One region of the Paraclostridium tenue genome, then DNA from elsewhere that is predicted to be linked to it. Evidence: riboswitches for the same ligand, from Rfam matches in the RefSeq annotation. Region 1 holds a riboswitch; each other region holds the start of a gene.

Evidence for each region. A riboswitch is a leader RNA that binds a small molecule or an ion and turns the genes downstream of it on or off. The one in region 1 is predicted to bind cyclic di-GMP.
Region 2: linked by a shared signal. The riboswitch ahead of ABFX13_RS11440 (MSCRAMM family protein) and the one ahead of ABFX13_RS04680 (flagellar basal body protein) in region 1 are both predicted to bind cyclic di-GMP.
Region 3: linked by a shared signal. The riboswitch ahead of ABFX13_RS09645 (NPCBM/NEW2 domain-containing protein) and the one ahead of ABFX13_RS04680 (flagellar basal body protein) in region 1 are both predicted to bind cyclic di-GMP.

The regions. Positions count from the first base shown of each region.
Region 1 covers NZ_BAAACP010000004.1:94,979-99,729, forward strand. Annotated here, with positions in the region: gene ABFX13_RS04675 (CDP-glycerol glycerophosphotransferase family protein) at 137-1,621, shown strand; cyclic di-GMP riboswitch class I at 1,923-2,009, shown strand; gene ABFX13_RS04680 (flagellar basal body protein) at 2,373-2,699, shown strand; gene flgC (flagellar basal body rod protein FlgC) at 2,704-3,108, shown strand; gene fliE (flagellar hook-basal body complex protein FliE) at 3,123-3,434, shown strand; gene fliF (flagellar basal-body MS-ring/collar protein FliF) at 3,458-4,751, shown strand, end outside.
Region 2 covers NZ_BAAACP010000015.1:753-5,503, reverse strand. Annotated here, with positions in the region: gene ABFX13_RS11455 (bifunctional diguanylate cyclase/phosphodiesterase) at 1-676, shown strand, start outside; gene ABFX13_RS11450 (hypothetical protein) at 724-1,053, opposite strand; gene ABFX13_RS11445 (DEAD/DEAH box helicase) at 1,273-2,730, shown strand; cyclic di-GMP riboswitch class II at 2,800-2,882, shown strand; cyclic di-GMP riboswitch class II at 2,916-2,999, shown strand; cyclic di-GMP riboswitch class II at 3,033-3,116, shown strand; partial or broken gene ABFX13_RS11440 (MSCRAMM family protein) at 3,162-4,751, shown strand, end outside.
Region 3 covers NZ_BAAACP010000011.1:21,458-26,208, forward strand. Annotated here, with positions in the region: gene ABFX13_RS09640 (ABC transporter ATP-binding protein) at 1-1,346, shown strand, start outside; cyclic di-GMP riboswitch class I at 1,479-1,564, shown strand; gene ABFX13_RS09645 (NPCBM/NEW2 domain-containing protein) at 1,738-4,751, shown strand, end outside.

The sequences.
Region 1 (4,751 bases):
GAAGTTGTTTAAAACGAGAGATTTTTAACTGAGATAAAATAATATTCAGATATTGGAAGACATTATTTTATATTAATGAGAAAATAATTATTCAAGGGCTGAGTTAAGACATTTAAATAGAAAGTGATGTGATTTTATGAAAATAAATAAAAAGCAACAAATGTTAGAACTGTTAGAAACTCTAATTGAAGGGCTTACATATATAAAAAATAATATAGATTCAGATTACATGTTTATGAGTGAGATATCACTACAAGCGATAGTTTCAATTAAAAATGCATTAAATAATGTTAAAAAGTGTGATGAACAGCTAAATAGATTATCGATAGAAGTTTATAACAATATTATTGGTATTCATGAAAATCACATTGAAAATAAGATATTAGCTTGTGATGAAACTATTGCGCATTTATTTGAAATGATAAAAATAATTCAAGAAAAAGTTAATAAAAAACTTGATATTGTTTTTATGCCATATAATGCTTTTATGTGGAATAGTCTTGAGAGTGTATGGAAGGCTGCAAGTGAAGATGAAAATTGCAATTGCTATGTAGTGCCAATACCTTATTTTAGATTAATTTCAAAGGAAAATGGAGAAGTAGAGAAAATATTAACTTATGAAGGAAATTTACTACCAGATTATGTCCCTGTTATTGATTATAGAGAATTTGACTTAGAATCATTAAAACCAGATATTATATATGTACATAATCAATACGATGAATACAATACTGCTACTCAAGTGGTTAGCGAATATTTTTCTTATAATCTTAAAAAGCATACAGACATGTTAGTTTATATAACTTATGGGATATTAGGAACTTACCCTGTTTCTTTTTATATAAATTTTTATAACTTAATAGCAACGAGGAGTTTTGATAAAGTTGTTGTACAATCGCCTTCGTTTGAAGTTATTGCAGAAGCAAGCGGGCTAGAAAAAGAAAAAATTTTATCTTTAGGATCACCTAAGTTTGATGCTTTAGTAAATAGTTTAGAAAAGCAAGAAATAAGCCAATATTATAAAGATAAATTTAAAGATAAAACTGTATTTTTATGGACTACAAATCTTATGAAAGTAATAAATGGTAGACACGAAGTTTTAGATGAGATCGAAGAAGTTTTTGAACTTATAAAAAATAATCAACAATATGGTCTTATTTATAGACCACACCCTCTAGAACTTACATATGTTAAGTCTAAAGCTCCAGAGTGTTATGAAAGATATAGCCATTTATTAGAATCATCAAAAGCTACTGCAAATATAGTTATAGATAATACACCAAGTTACTATGAGGCTTTTAAGGTTTCTGATGCTTTAATAACAGACAGATCATCAGTTTTAATTGAATATATGGCTACAGGTAAACCTGTTTTAATATATGATATAGATTTAGTAAAAGAATACTACAGTGAAAATGTATTTGATATTTTTGCTAACTATATAGTTGGAGAAGATGGAATGACAGTTGAGAAATTTATCGATTTAGTTGTAACAAAAAATGATAAACAAAAACAAAGACGTTTAAAAGCTTTACATACTGTTATCGTAAATTCTGATGGAAGTTGTGGCAAAAAAGTTCATAATTTTATAAAAGAAGATATTATTGAGAATTATTTCTAATATATATTGTATACAAATTTTAATGTATTTAAAATTTGTATATAATAAAAATTAAATAATTAAAATTAAATTATGCAAAATAAAATTTAATAAAAGATATAAATGTTTAATTATAAAACTATTTATTAAAGTATTAAAAAAAATCATATCACTTTAAAGTAAATTTTAATATAATTTGATATCTTAAAATTAATTTTAAAACAATATTGAAAATTACCATTTGTTGGAAAAATTAGAATTTAAAGTAAATGCTTGAATTAAGTCGAATTATAGTATAAAATAGAAATATAAGTCGAATAATGATATTCAAAGGCAAATCTAGAGAAATCTAGTGACGCAAAACTATAGGGGCTAATGTTTATATAAACTACGCCAGCCAGCTGCCAAAGAGTTAATAAACTTTTTGTTATCATTGATAAAATGAAAATCGTGAATTATGGATAATTATATAATTTACAAATAAAATCAAAAAATATGTATAAATGTATATAAGCATTTATTGGATTTTTTAATATACCTTAAGATGATTTTATAAGTATACAAAAACATTTAAATATTTAATCTTAGATTATTAGATATATTAGAACTAGAAAATATTTATTTGATTTTGACTTATACATTAAGTAGGTATATTTTATTTTCTGATTTTAATTTTAATTTATATAATACGATTAGCAATCATTGATATATTATAAAAGTGATTAAACTACTCTTTAAGAGTAGTTTTTTTTATTCTAAAAAGGAGGTAATAATGGAAACATATAGTTTAATCAAGATGGGGTTAGATGCAACAGAACTTAGAAGTAGAGTCATTGCTAACAATATTGCAAATATTAATACTCCAAATTATAAGAGAAAGTATGTAAACTTTGAAGAAACATTGAAAGACTCTATAAATAAAAAACCAAAAATAGAAGTCAAAACAGATGAAAACACAAAGATGAGAGTAGATGGCAACAATGTTGATTTAGAGAACGAGAAAGTTAATCAAGCAGCTGCAAGCCTTGAATACAATGCACTTATAACTTTAACTAATATAAAATTAGGAATGGCTAGAAGTGTCATAACAGGGAGGTAATTAGATGAGTATTTTTGGAGGAATGCGAATTAGTCAAAGTGCTTTATCAGCAGAGCGTTTAAGGATGGATATAGTTTCATCTAATATTGCCAATATGAAGACTACTAGAACTAAAGAAGGTGGAGCTTATAGACGTAAAGTTCCTGTGTTTGAGGAAAATTACGACAAAAAGTTAGGAATGCTTGGAGTAAAAGCAGTCTCTATAGAAAAAGATAAGTCGCCACTTAGAAAACTATATGAACCCAATCATCCCGATGCAGATAAACAAGGCTATGTAGAATACCCTAATGTAGATATATTAGTGGAAATGGCAGATTTAATGACTGCTTCAAGGGCTTATGAGTCTAATATAGATACATTAAACGCACAAAAAAATATGATATCTAAAGCATTAGAAATAGGTAGATAAAAAGGAGTGGATTTATGACTGGAATAGGTGCTATAAGCGGAGTAAACAACATCTTAACAAATAATGATTTGTTAAAAGCTACAAAAAGTAAAGGTGTAGAAAAAGAAAGTAACTTTTCTAATGTAATAAAGGATGCATTAGATAAAGTTAATGACAAGCAAGTAGATGCAAATAAGAAAGTTGAGAGCCTTTTAAAAGGAGGCGATGTTTCTATGCATGATGTAATGATATCTGCTCAAGAAGCTCAGATGTCAATGCAATTAATGATTGAAGTTAGAAATAAGGTATATGAAGCTTATCAAGAGCTAAATAGAGTTCAATTATAACTTTATAGCAAGGAGAATTTTAGATGAATATAAAGGAATTACCACAAAAAGTAAAAGATTTTGTGTTGGTTAAAAAAGAACAGTTTGGTACCTTATCTAAAAAGAAAAAAATAGCAATAGTAGTTGCGATTATATCTTTAATTCTAGCAATAGTATTTGGGATAAGTTATTCAAGAGCAAACAAGTATGGAGTTTTATTTTCAGGACTAGAATCTAGTGATGCAGCAGCGGTAACTAAAGAACTTGAATCGAAAAAAGTGGATACCAAGATAGAAGGAAATAGTATATTAGTTCCTAAAAAAGATGTAGATAAATTGAGAATGGAATTGTCTTCTAATGTATCAAATGGTTCAAAAGGATTTGAAATAATGGATGAGGGTTCATCATTTGGTATGACAGATGAAGAGTTCCAAATAAAAAAACAACGTATGCTTCAAGGGGAGATTGAAAAAACTATAAAAGTTTTTCCACAAGTAGAAAGTGCTAGAGTACATATAACTGAAGGAGAAAAATCAGTTTTTGCAAATGAAACAGTACCAGGAAAAGCTGCAGTTTATTTAAATTTAAATCCAGGTGAAACTCTAAAACCAGCTCAAGTAAGATCTATTATATGTTTAGTTTCCGCAAGTACAGACAATGTACCTAAACAAAATGTAGAAGTAATAGATCAAAATATGAAACTACTATCAGAAGGCTTAATTGATGAAAATGGAAATATAAATACTTCTAACTTAAGTGATGTTGATCAGGCTATGAAGGCTGAAAAAGACTTAAGTAAAGAACTTGAAAGATCAATAACAGGTCTTTTAGAACCAATATTTGGACAAGGTAAAGTAAGAGCAACTGTAAATACGGATCTAAACTTTGATGCAAGTGAAAAAACTGAGCTTGTAATAGATCCTAATAAAGTAATTACTAATGAATCAAAATCAAGCAGTAAATCCACTGAAAAACAAAATACAGGTGGAGCCGTAGATAATAATATGAGTAACGTTAACGAAAGTGGAACGGGAAGTACTGAAAGTAACGAACAAAATATTCAGTATCAAACAGGAAAAACTGAAACTAAAACAATAAAAGCAAAGGGTGAAATAAATAAGATAACAGCATCAGTAGCTATAAATGGAAATTTAAGTGATGATGTAGTTAGAAATGTTCAAGATATGGTGGCAAATACTATAGGAATGGATCCTAAAAGAGGAGATAATGTAAAAGTAGTTTCTATGGGATTTGAAACAGAAAAACAAGATACTAGTACATTTGGAGTTATCAAAAACGCTATAAGCAAAGATAAGTCATTATCAACAATGTTAATAG
Region 2 (4,751 bases), on a different contig from region 1:
AGTTGGGGCAGAGGCATTAATAAGATGGAATCATAATAAAAAAGGATTTATAAGTCCAAATGTATTTATACCAATAGCAGAGAAAAATGGAAACATAAATTTAATAGGAAAATGGGTACTTGAAGAAGTTTGTAAAGATATAAAAAAATGTAAATTAAAAGGTGAAAAAGTAGTTCCAATATCTGTGAATTTATCAAGAGTAGAACTATACAGAGCTGATTTGATTCAATCTATTAAACAAACTATTAAAAAATATGATGTAGAACCTGAATTAATAGAAATTGAAATTACAGAAACAGCAGCACTAAATGATATTGAATATATAAATAATAAAATATATCAAATTAAAAAATTAGGAATAAAAGTTTCTATGGATGATTTTGGAACAGGCACTTCTACATTATCAAATTTAAAATTAATAGATATAGATATATTAAAATTGGATAGAAGCATGATAATAGATTTAGAGGAAAATAAAAAAACTTTTATATTTGTAAAAACCATAATTAGATTAGCTAAAAAGTTTAATTTTAAAGTAGTTTGTGAAGGTGTAGAAAATAATAAGCAAGTAAATATATTAAAACAATTTAATTGTGATATGATACAAGGATATGTGTATTTTAAACCACTTGAATTTTTTGAGTTTAAAAATATATTAAAAAAACAATATCAATAAATTTAATAATAAAAAAGATGACTAGTTTATATTAGTCATCTTTTTTATTATCTATTTTCATGGATTAATAATAAATATGAAGCTCCAGCTAAGTAAGGAGATAATGTTTTAGGATATTTAATTTTTCCAACTAAATCATTGTTTTTATATATAAATCCATTGTCTAAAACTTTTCCTATAGGATTTGAGTCTAGGTTAGAATATATAAGTCCATTTTCATCAACTTTTCCAACTACATTATTATAATTATCATAAATAAGATTTGCAGATACCTTTCCCATAGGGCAATTGTGGTATAAGTGATTGTGAATAATGTTATCTAAGTCCAATCTAGCTATAGATCTATTATTATAAGTGTGTTTTATCATTTCAAACATAATTTTAATTCTCCTTTAAAATAATAAAATTTTTAATATAAAATAATAACTTATATTAAATTTTATTAAGTAAAGTTGTTTTTTATGAATATATAATATTATGAAATTAAATATTTAAGAGATAATAAGTTTAATATATTAAAAAAGATTTATTACTTTAAAGATATGATATAATAAATAGCTATAAAAATTTTAATTTAGATAAGTAAGGTGGTAGTAATGATTAATAATTTTAAAGATTTTAATTTAGATAAAGATATAATAAAAGCCATTTATAATCTTGAGTATAATATTCCGTCTAAAGTTCAATGTGAATCAATTCCAAAACTTTTAAATAAAGAAAATATAGTTGTTAAATCAAAAACTGGTAGTGGGAAAACTGCAAGTTTTGGAATACCAATATGTGAAAAAATAGATATTAACAATAAAAATCTACAAGCATTGATAATTGTACCAACAAGAGAATTAGCTATACAAGTAAAAGAAGAAATATCTAATATTGGAAGACTAAAAAAAATTAGATGTAGTGCAATATTTGGAAGACAACCTATAAAAGAGCAAATAAATGAACTAAAACAAAGAGTTCATGTAGTAGTTGCTACACCTGGAAGAGTAATAGATCATATAAATAGAGGTAGTATAAACTTAGATAATATAAATTATTTTATAATAGATGAAGCTGATAAAATGCTTAATAAAGGATTTATAGATGATATGGAGTTTATATTTAATAACATACCTAAAGAGACTGCCATAGGATTATTTTCAGCAACTATAGATAAAGATATATCATATATATACAATAAATATATGATAAATCACAGTATGATAGAAATTGAAAATGATGAAGAACTAGATAAAAAACAAATAGAAGAAAAGCTAGTTTATTTAAAAGAAGAAGAAAAATATAATTCATTAAAAAATATAATATATTATCATAATCCCAAAACTACTATAGTATTTTTAAATACTAAAGATAGAGTAACTAAATTATACAACAAGATGAAAAAAGACAACTTTTTAGTTGAACAACTTCATGGAGATATGTCTCAAGAAAAGCGTATATTTGTAATCAAAGATTTTAAAGAAGGTAAGTATAATATTTTAGTTAGTACAGATGTAGCAAGTAGAGGAATACATATAGATGATGTATCTTTAGTTATAAATTACGATGTTCCTACAGATAAAGAAAATTATATACATAGAATAGGAAGAACAGGAAGAAAAGATAAGTATGGAAAAGCTATAACTATGGTTAATGAAAAAGATAAAAAATATATAGATGAGATAATAAAATATACTGGTCATGAAATAAACATTATTAATGAATTAAGTAGTGAAGATATAACAAAAGGAAAAGCTAAGTTTGAGAAAGCTTCAAGTATATTATTAAATAACAAGAAGGTAAAAAAGAAAGATAAAAAAGTTCATAGTGAAGTAACTAGAATATACTTAAATGCAGGTAAAAAGAAGAAAATAAGAGTTTTAGATATTGTTGGGACTTTTAGTAATATTGAAGGCATAAATAATGAAGATATAGGTGTTATAGAAGTTTGTGACTTATGCTCTTATGTTGACTTATTAAATCATAAAGGTGAAATGTTTTTAAAAAAATATAAAGAAATAAGTATAAAGAAAAAATTAGTTAAAGTAAGAAGAGATAATTCTAATTGTTAGATTTATAAGTAAATTAATAATAATATTGAAAATAGTGTCGAAATTTGATAAACTATTTTAGTAAAATTAAATAAATAAGAAATGAAGAAGTATATTCTGTATGTGGGCATCTGGAATATATGGAGTTAGTGATGCAACCGGCTATATTTACAAATTGTAGATATAGCTTTTTTTGTTCTAAAATTTAACAAATAAGAAACGAAGAAGTATATTCTGTATGTGGGCATCTGGAATATATGGAGTTAGTGATGCAACCGGCTATATTTACAAACTGTAGGTATAGCCTTTTTTGTTCTAAAATTTAATAAACAAGAAACGAAGAAGTATATTCTGTATGTGGGCATCTGGGATATATGGAGTTAGTGATGCAACCGGCTATATTTACAAACATGTAAGTATAGCTTTTTTTATTGAAAAAAAGAGGTGATCATTTGAGAAAAGGAAAAAATAAGGCAATATTAAGTTTAGTGTTTGTGTTTAGTATGATTTTAAATCTTATTTCACCAGGGATAATGGTATATGCTGAAGATGTATCTAATAGTCCTTCAGTTGAAATAACAAGTGCAACATTTGATGATTATACTGTAAGAGCAGGTATGATTAAAACTTTCAGAATTGATTATAAAATTAAAGATCCAAGCAAAATTACCCCAGGAGATAGTATTACTATAACACTGCCTAAGATCTTTAGAGATGTTAACCCAGTATGTTCAGATAAGCATTTTTCAGGGCAAGAATATAATCCTAATACTGGAGTATTAAAGTTAATATTTAATGATAATATAAAAAATGCATTAGAGGGATATTTAAGTGTAACAATGGTTGGTGATAAAAATATTAAAGATGGAGAATACCCTATTGTTATAAATACTAATGGAGATACAGAAACTGTTACATTAACAGGTGAAGGTAGAGAAGAATCAACAGGTGGAGGATCAAATCCACTTATGTACAAAGGTTCATATTTACCACGAGACTCTAAGGGAGAAGGGCTTATAACAGATATAAATAAACCAGTTAGATACTATGTAGAAATAAATAGAGATCAAAACGGACAAATGGGTGATGCTTACTTTGAGGACCAAATTCCAGAGGGAATGGTTTTAGATAAAAATAGTATAAGTATAATTCAACATGACTATGAAAGTGGAGTAGATAGAGATATAACTAATGATCTTTTAAAATTTGGAAAACTTATAGCTGAAAAAGATTCTCTAAAAATAGATCTTGGGGATATATATAATGATAGCTATTCTGTTAATTATAATACTTTGATATTACCAAATCCTCCAAAAGACATTAGATATGTAAATAAAGCAAAATTAACATATAATGGGAAAAATAATGATTCTAGTGCTACAGTTAAGTTAGCAGCAGGAGCAGGGGCTATAAATGTCTATAAAACTGTAAATAAAACTAATATAACTAATGATGAAAAGGATCAAAACATAGAATATAAAATAGCATTTGATTCAGCAGGACACTTTTTAAAGAATACAATGCATGTGAAAGACAAATTAGATTCGAGGCTGACTGATATTAAGATAGATCAAACAGGGCAGTTTACTGTTACATATAATGATCAAACAAAAGAATTAAATGCAGTTAATGATAAGGCGGATATAAATCCAGGAGATGATGCATATATTACTATTCAAGCTAATATGAAAGAAGTTGGAACAGGAGAGGCAGTTTCAAATACTGCTTACGTAAATGGAAATCCAACTGATGAAGTTGTAACTATAAAGAGTCCAAGAGTTGAAATAATAAAAATTGAAAAAGGTGACAAGACTCAAAAAATGTTATCAGGTGCAGTTTACTCACTTACTGATTCAAATGGTAATCCAGTAAAGGATGTTTATGGACAAGTTGTTAAAGATATCATTACTTCATCAAATAGTCCTGTAGAGTTAGAACTACCTTATGGTAATTATAAATTAGTTGAAAAGGTAGCACCTAAAGGTTATAAACTTGATAGTACACCTATAACATTTGAGGTTACAGAAAATAGTAAAATAGTT
Region 3 (4,751 bases), on a different contig from region 1:
TAGCAATGTTTATGCTAAATGCAAAATTAGCTATGTATGTAATAGCAATAGTACCATTTATAGCAATACTTACAGTTTATTTTCAAAATAAAATACTAAATGTAAATAGAGATGTAAGAAAAATAAACTCAAAAATAACGGGAGCATTTAATGAAGGAATAACAGGCTCTATTACTTCTAAAACACTTGTAATAGAAAATAAAAACCTAGAGGATTTTTCTAAAATAACAGATAAAATGTATAAAACAAGTATAAGAGCTACAAAATTAAATGCTATATATATGCCAATTATACTATTTTTTAGTTCACTAGCTGTGGCATTTGTTCTTGATAGAGGTGGTAACTTAGTTATAAACGATTTAATGGAAATAGGTACATTATCAGCATTTATATCTTATGCAATAAGTATATTTGAACCAATTCAACAATTAGCTAAAAATATATCAGAATTTATAGCTACTCAAGCAAATATAGAAAGAGTTTTTGGATTATTAGAAAGAACTCCGGATATAGTTGATAGTGAAGAAGTAATTAAAAAGTATGGAGATTCATTTAATCCTAAAAAAGAAAATTGGGAAGAAATTAAAGGTGATATAGAATTTAAAGATGTATATTTTAAATACCCTGACGGAGATGAATATATCTATGAAAACTTTAATCTTAAAATACCAGCAGGAACTACAATAGCTTTAGTTGGTGAAACAGGTTCAGGTAAAAGTACTTTGGTAAACTTAGCTTGTAGATTCTTTGAACCTACTAAAGGAAAAGTATTAATAGATGGAAAAGATTATAGAGAAAGATCTCAGTTATGGTTACACAATAATATTGGTTATGTTCTTCAAAATCCACATTTATTTTCAGGAACTATAAAAGAAAATATACGTTATGGAAAGCTTGATGCAACTGATGAAGAAGTAGAAAATGCAGCTAAAATAGTATCAGCTCATAAGATAATTATGAATATGGAAAAAGGTTATGATTCTCAGGTAGGAGAAGGTGGTTCTAATTTATCAACAGGAGAAAAGCAACTTATATCTTTTGCTAGAGCAGTTCTTGCAAATCCTAGGATATTTGTACTTGATGAAGCTACTTCATCTATAGATACTGAAACAGAACAAATTATTCAAAATGCTATTTCTCACTTACTTAAAGATAGAACATCTTTCTTAGTTGCTCATAGATTATCTACGATAAGAAAAGCAGATATTATATTGGTTGTTAGAGATGGTAAGATAGTAGAAAAGGGAAGTCATAAAGAATTATTAAAACAAAAGAAATATTATCACTCATTGTATGTTAAACAGTTTGAAGCAGAAGTAGGAGAAAATATATTTGGGAAAAAGTAAATTTTAATGTGCTGTCTATTTCATAGTCAGCACATTTTTTGTTGAAAGATAAAAAATTGTTTAAATTTTTATAAAATTAAAATAAAAGTATTTACTAAATTGAGAAATATTGTATAATAATTGTAGAAAAATAATTCAATATGGCAAATCTAGGGAAATCTAGAGACGCAAAGCTAAAGGGGCTAAGGTAATTATAACTATGCCAGCCAGTTGCCAAAGAATAGTTATTCTTTGTTTTTACATGATAAATTTATGGTCGTATATTAGTTTGGTCATGAAACTTTTATGATGTTTAATTTTGCTGGCAACTACCCTTTAGAGGGTAGTTTTTTTATTATAAAAATCAGGGTTTATTTTATAATTACAAAATTTAAAAATTAGGGAGAGTATTATGAAGAAAAAAATATCATCTGTATTGGCAGTATCTTTAATAGCAACAAACATATCACCAGTAATAAATGTATTTGCTGATGAAGTTATAACAGATAAGGCCAAACTAATAAAAAAAAGTGTGGCAAATCAAGTTAAAATTTCACCTTTTAATCTAAATAATTATAGTGAGTTTGAAAATTATAATGAAAAATATAGAGTTTCTAAAGATAAGATTAAATCAATTTCAAATAATGGGGGACAGTACTCATCTAGTTCTATAGATAAAGCTATAGACAATAACATGTCAACTCACTGGGAAACTGGAAAACAAAACACTGAGTCTTTTAAAAATGAAGTAGTAGTAGAGTTTAAAGATATAGAATCTATTGATAGGATAGCCTATGCTACTAGACAAGATGGAGCTAGAGGCAAAGGATTTCCGACTAGGTTTGAGATTTATGCATCTATAAGTGGTGAAGATGAAGATTTCAAGCTTATGGCAACAGGAAGTCATTCTGTAACAGGAAATATGCTTCAATTTAAATTTGATACTATTACAGCTAAAAAATTTAAATTTGTATTTAAAGAAGCCAATCAAGGATGGGCAAGTGCATCAGAGTTTTGGTTTTATAGGGAAGACAATATAATTAATAAAATGGATAAGTTATTTACAAATGAATCAAAAAAACAAATAAGTCCTGATTTTAACACTATAGAAAAGTTAGATGCATTTGATAGAGAAGCAAGCACTCATCCACTATATAATAATATAAAAGAAGATATCGATAATGCTAGAATAATTTTAGAAAATAAAGCTTTAGAATTCACACAATCAAAGGTATCAAAATTTAAATCATTTAATGATGAAAGATTAGTTAAATATGATGAATTATTTAAAATACCTATGAATAAAGTAACAAGTATAACTACAAATGGGGGGAATTATGCTTCTAATGTTATCCAAAGGGCTATGGATGGTGATGTAAATACTAACTGGCACTCAGGAAAACAAAATACTAGTAGCCATACAAACGAAGTAGTTATGACTTTAGATGAATTAACTACTATAGATAGAATTATGTACACAAGTTTAAACTCTAGAGGATTTGCTCAAAGTTTTGACATATATGCATCTAGAACTTCTAATGGAGATACTTTCGAGAAGATAACATCTGGTGAAGCTAATATAACAAAAGATACTTTAGAAATAAAGTTTAAGCCAACCAAACTTAGAAGAATTAAGTTTGTATTTAAGAAAGGTTATGAGAATTGGGCTTTAGCCTCTGAGTTTGGACTATATAAGCAAGATGAATTAAAGGAAAAGATAGATAGATTATTTGTAAATGAAGATACTAATGAAGTTAATCCAGAATTTGCTACTATCGCTGCAATAGAAGGATTAATGAAAGAAGTAAAGGGCCACCCATTTGAAAATGAGTATATAGAAAAGTTGGAGATTGCGAAAGAATTAGTTGATTATGGAAAAGTTCAAGCAGGTACTTCTAATGTATCTAAATTTACACCTTTTTATACAGAATATATAAAAGCATATGATGATGTATATAGAATTAAAGATATTTCTATAAGTAATAATGGAGGGCAATATGCAGGCTCTGCAATAAAATATGCGGTTGATGAAGATGTAAATACTCACTGGGAAACTGGAAAACCAAATAGTGACTCATTTAAAAATGAAGTAATATTAACTTTAGAAGAAGCTACTTTAATAAATCGATTAACTTATAAATCAAGAAATTCAGGAAAAGGATTTGCGAAAGAATTTAGCGTATATGTATCTCCAGTTAGTTCGGGGAACAACTTCCAAAAGATAAGTGAAGGTGGATATACAGTAACTAGTGATATTTTAGAGATACAATTTGACAAGACTAAAGCAAAAAGAGTTAAATTTGTATTTGATAATGCACATGATAATTGGGCATCAATTTCAGATATAAGATTATATAAAGAAGATAATGTATCTGATAAGATGAAAAGACTATTCACAAATGGATTAATGGATACTGTAAGTGAGGAATTTAATACAATAGAAAAGTTAAATACTTTATCAAATGAGGTTAAAGTTCATCCACTAAGACCTATATACGATAAAGAAATACAATTGGCTAAAGATATTTTAAACAATAATCTTCAAAATATAAAAACTGTAGTTGCCGAGCAACATGGAGATAGAAATAAACATACAAGCAAAAACTTGAAGTTTGGATTTGGTAATAACAATCAGCCAACAGGTGTAGTTGCTAGAGCAGGGGAAGAAGTAACTGTATATGTTGATGCAGATCCAAATAAGCCACTACCACAATTAATGTTTTCTCAACAAGAAGGAAGTTTTGCAAATTGGGGAAGAACTGTAAGTCTACATCCAGGAAAAAATGTAATAACTGTTCCAAAAGTTAACCAAAATGATGGTTGGTATAAGCATGATGTAACACCTGGAGGACCAGTTTATATAGTAAACCCATACACTGAAGAAGAACAAGGAAAAGCACCAGTAATAAGATTTGCAAGTGGATGTGATAGTTTCCCATTACTAGATAAAAACACAAATGAAACACAATTAATAGAATTTATAAAAGATTATAAGAATAGATTAGATGAAGATGCTAAAGAAAATCCAAATGTATTAGATAGAAAGATGATAGATACTTTTGAGTTTGTTTCTGATCATATGGTATTTACAGGTACAGTAACTGGAGCATATGATGCATATGTTACAAATGGTAAAAAACCATTAGATACAATAAAGATGTGGAATGATCATATGGACATGCTATTTAAGTACCAAGGCTTAGACGGAAAAAATGAAAAAAATGATATAAAATACACTAGAGAAAATATAAGATTAGCTCAGCCATTTGGGTACATGTATGCAGCAGGAGGACATATAGGTGTTCAAGGTGATGTGATGAGCAGTATGTTAACAAGTGTAGGTAGTTGGGGAGTAGACCATGAAATAGGACATAAAATGGATATAGGAGTAAGAACAATAGGAGAAGTAACAAATAACATGTTACC